DNA from 2 places in the Micromonospora sp. CNB394 genome. Region 1 is predicted to be linked to the other one. Evidence: riboswitches for the same ligand, from Rfam matches in the RefSeq annotation. Region 1 holds a riboswitch; the other holds the start of a gene.
The links. Region 1 has a riboswitch for thiamine pyrophosphate ahead of C569_RS0118940 (ECF transporter S component). Riboswitches for the same ligand answer to the same signal wherever they lie in the genome.

Region 2: it holds a riboswitch for thiamine pyrophosphate, as region 1 does, so the genes downstream of both, thiE (thiamine phosphate synthase) here and C569_RS0118940 (ECF transporter S component) in region 1, are expected to answer to the same signal.

Annotation. Positions count from the first base shown of each region.
Region 1 is NZ_KB895841.1:82,332-86,524, reverse strand. It holds gene C569_RS0118950 (sugar isomerase domain-containing protein) at 1-691, opposite strand, end outside; gene C569_RS0118945 (alpha/beta fold hydrolase) at 688-1,524, opposite strand; TPP riboswitch at 1,601-1,707, shown strand; gene C569_RS0118940 (ECF transporter S component) at 1,783-2,373, shown strand; gene C569_RS30580 (ABC transporter ATP-binding protein) at 2,483-3,997, shown strand; gene C569_RS0118930 (energy-coupling factor transporter transmembrane protein EcfT) at 3,994-4,193, shown strand, end outside.
Region 2 is NZ_KB895826.1:63,971-68,163, reverse strand. It holds gene thiS (sulfur carrier protein ThiS) at 1-24, opposite strand, end outside; gene thiO (glycine oxidase ThiO) at 15-1,145, opposite strand; gene thiE (thiamine phosphate synthase) at 1,139-1,765, opposite strand; TPP riboswitch at 1,760-1,871, opposite strand; gene C569_RS0104315 (DUF559 domain-containing protein) at 1,990-2,901, shown strand; gene C569_RS0104305 (aldo/keto reductase) at 3,225-4,187, opposite strand.

The DNA.
Region 1 (4,193 bases):
CGCCGCCGGTGATGTTCGCGGACAGGTAGACCGGCGGGCGCCGCCCCGCCGCGACCAGCCGGGCCACCACCTCGGCCACGATCTGCTGGGCGAGCAGCGCCGCGGTGATGGAGGAGACCGCGCCGACCGCGCCGCCGCCCGGCAGCGGCAGCGTGGCGTCGCCGTACGGGGCGCCGTTGTCCAGCACCACGTCGGCGAAGTCGGCGAGCTTGCGGCCGGACGGGTGCCGCGAGGTCATCCGGCCCGAGTGCTGCGCCGACGTGATCGCCACCAGGCCGTGCCCGCGTTCCTTCACCACGGACGCGAACTCGACCATCGCCCCGTTCACGCCCGAGTTCGAGGCCAGCACGAACACGTCCTGCGGCCGGATCGGCGCCAACTCGTACAGGCGGTGCGCCACGGCCGGGTCGCGTTCCAGCTTCGGGCCGAGCACGTCGGCCGGGTCGCCGCCGATCAGCACCAGGTCACGCAACGCGATCCGGTTGGTGGGCACCAGACCGCCGGCCCGACCGGCGATCTCCATGGCCAGCGCCTCGGAGTGCCCGGTGCCGAACGCGTGCACCACACCGTCGGCGCGCAGCGCCGCCGCGATCAGGTCGGCCGCGTCGGCCACGTTCTGCCGCTGCTCGGCCGCGACCCGGCCGATCGTCTCGGTCACCACCGCCAGGTACGCGTCGGCGCTCACCGTCATGCCTCCTCCGTTCCTGCGCACCGGGCGAGGATCGCCTCGGCCAGCGGGCCGGGTGCCTCGTCCGGGATCCAGTGGCTGACCCCTGGCAGCACCACGAACCGGTAGTCACCCGTGACGTGCGCGGCGCACGCCTGCGCGGCCGTCCGGCCGATCGCCACGTCCTTGTCGCTCCACACGAACGTGGTCGGCACCCCGACCGGGGCGACCCCCTTCATGTCCGCCCCGGTCATCGCGCGGTACCAGTTCAGTGCCGCCGTCAACGCCCCCGGCTCGCGCATCGGCTCGGCGTACCGGGCGACCGTACCGGCGTCGCCCACGCCGCTCAGCAGCTTGCGCAGCGTGGCGCCGTGCCACGCCAGCAGCACCTTCTCCGCCATACCGGGCTTGCGGAACAACGCGATGTAGGCGGACTTGACCTTCTGCCGCGGGTCGGTGGCCAGCGCGTGACCCATCGCCGAGGGGTGCGGCACCGACACCGCGGTGAGCGTCCGGACCCGCTCCGGGTGGGCCGCCGCCAGGCCCCACGCCACGATCGCGCCCCAGTCGTGGCCGACCACGTGTGCGCGTGCCACCCCGAGGGCGTCGAGCACCGCCGCCGCGTCGGCCACCAGCTCGGGGATCCGGTACGCCCCGACGTCCGCCGGGCGCGCGCCGGGCGAGTAGCCGCGCTGGTCGAGCGCGTACGTGCGCAGCCCGGCGGCGTGCAGCGCGGGCGTGACCGCGTCCCACTCGCCGGAGTGCTGCGGAAAGCCGTGCAGCAACAGGACGGGGTCACCCCCCTCGGGGCCGCCAGCGCGCACCTCGAACGTCAGTCCCCGCGCATCCACCTGCATGATCGCCACCATACCGACACTCGCCCTACTGGGCCGGAGACCGTCGTCGGTGCTAGCGTCTGCGACGAGACAACTTCACATCCGACAGGGGAGCGCACAGCGCTGAGAGTGCGGGCCGGTGCCCGCAGACCCTCGAACCTGATCTGGGTAATGCCAGCGCAGGGAGTTCGGTCGACCTCCAGCCGCGTCGCCGTCCGGTGACCACCGGGCGCGGCGTGCGTCTTCTCCTGGTTCACCTAGACGAACTGGGAGCCATCCGTGAACCACACCGACAGCAACCGCTGGCGTACCGTCGACATCGTCGTCGCCTCTGTCATCGCCGTCGCCTTCGGCGTCGTGTTCCAGCTCTGGAACATCCTCTGGAAGGGCAGCGACGGGCCGTTCGCCTTCTTCGCCCCGCTCCAGTCGGTCATGTACGGCGTCTGGCTCATCCCGGCCGTGCTGAGCGCGCTGATCGTCCGCAAGCCGGGTGCGGCGCTGCTCACCGAGACCGTCGCCTCGACCGTCTCGGTGCTGCTCGGCTCCCCGTACGGCGCGATGGCGATCCTCCAGGGCGCGGTGCAGGGCCTGGGAGTGGAGAGCGTCTTCGCGGCCACCCGGTACCGCAGCTACCGGCCGGTCACGGCGGCGCTGGCCGGGGCGGCGGGCGGCCTCTTCGCCACCGTGTTCGACGTCCTCTACTGGTACCCGGCCACGAGCTGGACCACGTTCCGGCTGCCGTACATCGCGTTCGGTGTGCTCAGCTGCCTGCTGGTGGCGGGCCTGGGCGCCGTGGTCCTCACCCGCGCGCTGGCGAACACCGGCGTCCTGGACCGCTTCCCCGCCGGCCGCGACCGGGCCCTGGTCTGACGGCTCACTCCGCCCCGGTGATCAAGGAGTTCGCGTCCGTCGGGCATGGTTTCCCGGACGCGAACTCCTTGATCACACGAGCTGGGCCGGGAGAGGGGGTGGGTGGTTCGTGAGCGCTGTGGTGCTGCGGGGGTTCGGGTGGCGGCACGGGGGACGGAAACGTTGGGCTCTGCGCGGCGTGGATCTGCGCGTGGAGAGCGGCGAGCGGGTGCTGCTGCTCGGGCCCTCCGGGGCCGGTAAGAGCACGCTGCTGGCCGCGCTGGCCGGGCTGCTGCCGGAGGACTCCGGCGAGCAGGAGGGTGCCGTCGAGATCGACGGGCTGGACCCGCGCAAGGCGCGTGAGCGCGTCGGCATCCTGTTCCAGGATCCGCAGACCCAGCTCGTCATGGCCCGCTCCGGCGACGACGTGGCGTTCGGGCTGGAGAACCGCGGCGTACCGGCCGGCGAGATCTGGCCCCGCGTCGACGAGGCGCTGCGGCGGGTCGGCTTCCCGTACGACAGGGACCGCCCGACCGCCGCGCTCAGCGGCGGCGAGCAGCAGCGGCTGGCGCTGGCCGGCACGCTCGCGCTGCGCCCCGGACTGCTGTTGCTGGACGAGCCCACCGCGAACCTCGACCCGGCCGGTGCCGCCCTGATCCGCCGGGCCGTCGCGAACGCGCTCGACCCGGACACCACGATGATCCTGGTCGAGCACCGGGTCACCGAGGCCCTGCCGCTGGTCGACCGCGTCGTGGTGCTCGAACCCGGCGGCGGGGTCCGCGCCGACGGGCCGCCCGAGACGGTCTTCGCCGCGCACGGCGACGCGCTGGCGGCCACCGGAGTCTGGGTACCCGGGCACGTCGCGCCACCCCGGCACGCCGCCGCGCCGCCCGGCGACGTGCTGCTCACCGCCGGCCGGCTCGGCCTCCCACCCCGGCTGGCCCCGACCGACCTTCGGGTACGCGCCGGCGAGGCGCTCGCCGTCCTCGGCCCGAACGGGGCCGGGAAGTCCACGCTGGCGCTGCTCCTGGGCGGCCTGCTGAAACCCGGCACCGGCACCGTGACTGCGTCGGCGGAACTCGCCGGGCGGGACGCGCGCACTCCCCCGCACCGCTGGCGTGCACCGGCGCTGGTCCGCCGGATCGGCTCGGTGTTCCAGGACCCGGAGCACCAGTTCGTCACCGCCACGGTCCGCGACGAGCTGGCGCTCGGCCCCCGCCGCACCGGTCAGCCCGACACGGCGGTGACCGCCACTGTCGACGGATTGCTGGAGCGGCTGCGGCTGGACAAGCTGGCGGGCGCCAACCCGTACACCCTTTCCGGTGGCGAGGCGCGGCGGCTGAGCGTGGCGACGGCGCTGGCCACCGCGCCCCGCCTGCTGATCTGCGACGAGCCCACGTTCGGCCAGGACCGGCGCACCTGGCTGGAGCTGGTCGACCTGCTCGCCGAGCTGCGCGACGCCGGTCACGGCGTCGTGGCGGTGACCCACGACGAGGACTTCGTCGCCGCGCTGGCCGACCGGACACTCACCCTGGACCGGTCACCGTCCGGCGCGGAACGCTCCCCCGACGGGCGGTCCGCGACCGGCGTGACCGAGGCCGCGCGCGCGGGCGACGACGGCCCGGCTGCCGGAGGTGTGCCGTGATCGGCCTCGAACTGGTCGCCGTACCCGGCGCCCCGCTGGCCCGCCGCAACCCGGTGGCGAAGCTGGCCGCCGCGCTGGTCTTCACGGTGATCCTGGTGGCGACGCTCGACCCGGTGGCACCGGCCATCGCCATCGCCGTCGAACTCGCGGTGCTGCCGCTGTTCGGTGTCCGCTACCGGGTGCTGGCCCGGCGGGC
Region 2 (4,193 bases), on a different contig from region 1:
GGTGCCGTTGACGATCAGTTCCACGTGCGCTCCTTCCCGAAGCGGTCCGGGGTGAAGGGGGCGAGCGCGGGATCCGGCTCGCCGGTGACGATCAGCTCGGTGACCAGGTCGGCGGTGACCGGGGTGAGCACGATGCCGTGCCGGTGGTGCCCGGTCGCGGCGAGCACGCCCGGCCGCCCGGGCAGCGGCCCGATGATCGGCGCGTTGTCGGGCGTACCGGGGCGCAGCCCGGCCACCGACTCCACCAGCTCGTACTCGACGAGTTCCGGCACCAGCTCCGCGGCGGCGCGCAGCAGCGTCAGCACGCCACCGGCGGTGACAGCGGTGTCCGCGCGCTCCTCGACCGTCGCCCCGACCACCACCTCACCGCTGTCCCGGGGCACCAGGTAGACCGGCTCGCTGTCCGCGTACCCCCGGATCACGTGCCGGAAGCCCGGCGGACCGCCACCCGGTGCGCGCAGCCGCAGCACCTGGCCCTTCACCGGCCGGACCGGCAGGCCGGTCAGGCCCGCCGCACCACACCCGGCAGCGACCACAGTGACCCGCGCGTCCACCTCGGACAGCGCACCGACGCGGCTCGGGCGCAGCTCCACCCCGGCGCGCTCCGCGGCCGTGCGCAACGCCGCGACCAGTCGCCGCGGGTCGACCTGATGGTCGCCGGGGGCGACCGCGCCGCCACGCACACGCGGCGCCAGCGCCGGCTCGCGGTCGCGCAGCTCCGAGGGGCGCAGCGGCGTGATCGGCAGCCCCAACCCCAGTTGGTACGACCACAGCCGCCGCGCCTCGGCGAGGTCGTCGGCGGTGAGCCCGACGACGAGCGTGCCCTCGGTGCGGTACCCGAGGCCGACGCCGCTCGCCCCGGCCAGCTCGGCGGCGAAGCCGGGCCAGCGGGCGGCGGACTCCACGAGCAGCGCGGTGAGTTCGTGCTCACCGAAGTACGCCTCGGCGACCGGCGACAGCATCCCGGCGGCCACCGACGAGGCACCCGATCCGGGCCGGTCGTCGTGCACCACCACGCGCAGTCCTCGCTGCGCGCACCGCCACGCGACAGCCCACCCCACCGGACCGCCCCCCACCACCGCCACATCGGTAAGGAAGGGCCCCCTGTTAACGCCTCCGGTAGAGGAAGGGCCCCCTCTTAACACGTCAGCGCCCGCAGCAGCTCGGCGGTGGCGTGCGCGGGATCGGCGGCCAGGCTGAGCGCGCCGACCACTGCCACCCCGTACGCCCCGGCGGCCCGCAACGCCGGCACGCTCGCTGCGGTCACCCCGCCGATCGCGATCACCGGCACGCCGACCGCCTCGGCGACCGCGCGTACCCCCTCGGGGCCGATCGGGTCCGGCAGGCCGGACTTGGTGGCGGTGACATGGCACGGGCCGACGCCCAGGTAGCTCGCGCCCGCGTCCACCGCCGCTCGGGCGCCCACCGGCTCCCGGGCGGTCGCCCCGAGCACCGCGTCCGGTCCGAGCACCCGGCGCGCGGCGGCCACCGGCAGGTCGTCCGCGCCGACGTGGCCCCCGGCGGCGTCCACCGCGAGCGCCACGTGCAGCCGGTCGTTGACCAGGCACAGTGCCCCGTACGGCCGGCACGCCTCGGTCACCCGGTGCGCCAGCTCGTACGCCTCCCGGTCGGTGGCGTCGACCTCCACGCGCACCTGCACGACGAGTTCGGCGCCCGCCACGGGCAGGGCGGCATCCAGCACGGCGAGCGGGTCACGCCCCGGCCGGGTGTCGGTGATGAGATGCAGTCGTCCCAGGGACAGCACGGCAACGCTCCTCCCTGCGCCGGCATTACCCGGATCAGGTTCGACGGTCGGGGGCTCCCAGCCCCCCTCTCAGCCCGGTCCGCACCGGGCTCCCGTGGGTCACTTGCGGCCTACCGTACGACGCCTCCCGCCCGTACGGAAGCCCGGGTGAGGTTTTTCCCAGGAACCGTGCACATGCCGTACCGGGGCGACGGGTGACGGTCTCGTCACGACACGCTGCCGGGATGTCCGTTCCCGCCCGTGTCCCGGGCCGCCTGGCGGTCCTGCCGTTCCGGGGCGGCCGTGCCGTCTCCGAGGGGCTGCTCACCTGGACGATGCTGCGCGGGCCGGCGTGGGTCCGCCTGCTGCCGGACGTGTACGTCCACCGGGACGCATACCGCGCCGACGACCACCGGATGTGGTGCGAGGCGGTGTCGTTGCGCCTGCCGCCGGGTGCCGTGCTCGCCGGGCGCAGCGCCGCCTGGCTGTACGGCGCAGACGTGCTCACCCGCGACGCACCGGTCGCCGTGCTGCTGCCGGCAGCCACTCGACTGCGCCCACACCCACGGTTGCGGGTGGTCCGGTCGCCGCTGCCGGAGCGGGACCGCACCCGCGTCGGCGGGCTGCCGGTCACCACCGGGCTGCGTACCGCGTTCGACCTGGGTCGGCAGGGTCCAGTCGCCGAGGCTCTGGTCGCCGTCGACGCGCTGCTGCGTCGACGGGTCGTGCAGCTGCCCGTCCTGCGGGCCTACGCCGCAGACCGCCCGGGCTGGCCGGGCGCTCCGCTGTTGCGCGAGGTGCTGGCGCTGGCCGAGCCGTTGAGCGAGTCCCCGATGGAGACGCGGCTGCGGCTGCTCCTGCTCGACGCCGGCCTCGGCCCGCTCGTCGCCCAGCACGAGGTGCGCGCCGGCGGACGCTTCGTGGCCCGGGTGGATCTGGCCTGGCCGGCGCTCCGCCTCGCGGTCGAGTACGACGGCGACCACCACCGCGAACGGGCTCACTTCCGGCGGGACGTGGCTCGCCTGAACGCGCTGCGCGCGGCCGGGTGGGTCGTGCTGCGGTTCACGGCCGACGACGTGTTACGCCGCCCGGACGCCACAGTCGCCCTGGTCCGCCAGGCCCTGGCGGAACGTCGCGCCACCGCGGCGGACCACTGATCCGCGCCCGCCGCCCGCCGGGCCGCCGGAGACACCACGGGCTCAAAGGCCGTCGCAGACACCCATGCCGTTCCACTCGTCGCCAGATCCAGCCGCCAGTGGAACGCCATGGGTGTCTCAAGGCCCTCTTGACACCCATACCGTTCCACCCATCGTGAGCGCTGCCTCTGGGTGGAACGCCATGGGTGCCTCGCGCGCGGGCAAGCCCCGGCGGGCGGCACGCCCGACGCGCGCACGGCACACCCGACGCGCGGACGGCACGCCGTACGCGCGAGCACACGCGCAGGCCCGACGTGGTCAGGGCGTCGGTGCGGCGAAGGCTGTCAGAGGATGGCGTCCAAGGCGTCCAGGTCCTCGTCGGTGGGCTGCCAGGTGCCGGCTTCGGCGTTGGCCCTCACCTGCTCGGGAGTGGTCGCCCCGGCGATCACCGACGTCACGGCGGGACGGGCCGCCAGACCGCCGACGGCCACCTGGAGCATGCTGATCCCGCGCTCGGCCGCGTACGCCTCGATCGCCTCGATGACGTCCCAGCGCGCGGCGGCCAGCCGCTCGGCGTACCGGCCGCCACCGGCCAGGCGGCTGCCCGCCGGGGGTGCCTCGCCCCGCTTGTACTTGCCGGTGAGCAGCCCGTTGGCGAGCGGGAAGAACGGCAGCATGCCGAGGCCGAACCGCTCGCAGGCCGGGATTACCTCGTCCTCCACCCCGCGCTCCAGCAGGGAGTAGTGGTTCTGCGCGGAGATGAACCGGGTACGCCCCTGCGACGACGCGGTCCAGTCGGCGTCGGCGATCTGCCACCCGGCGAAGTTGGAGTTGCCCAGGTAGCGCACCTTGCCGGCGGTCACCAGGTCGTCCAGCGCGGCGAGTGTCTCGTCGATCGGGGTGCCCGGGTCGGGCTCGTGCATCTGGTACAGGTCGATGTGGTCGGTGCCGAGCCGGCGCAGCGACGCCTCGACCGCGCGGGCGATGTAGCGGCGGGCACCCCGGGCGCCGTGATCCGGTCCGTTCGCGCCGTGCATGTCCATGCCGAACTTGGTGGCCACCACCACGTCGTCGCGGCGGCCCTTCAGTGCCTGGCCGAGCGTCTCCTCGGAGGCGCCCTGCGGCTCACCGTAGATGTCGGCGGTGTCGAAGAAGTTGATCCCGGCGTCGAGCGCGGCGTCCACCACGGCCCGGGTGCCGTCGAGATCGAGTTTGCGGCCGAAGTTGTTGCAGCCGATGCCGACCACTGACACCACGAGCCCGGAGTCGCCCAACCGGCGATAGGTCATCTCACTCACGAGATCCACCCTATG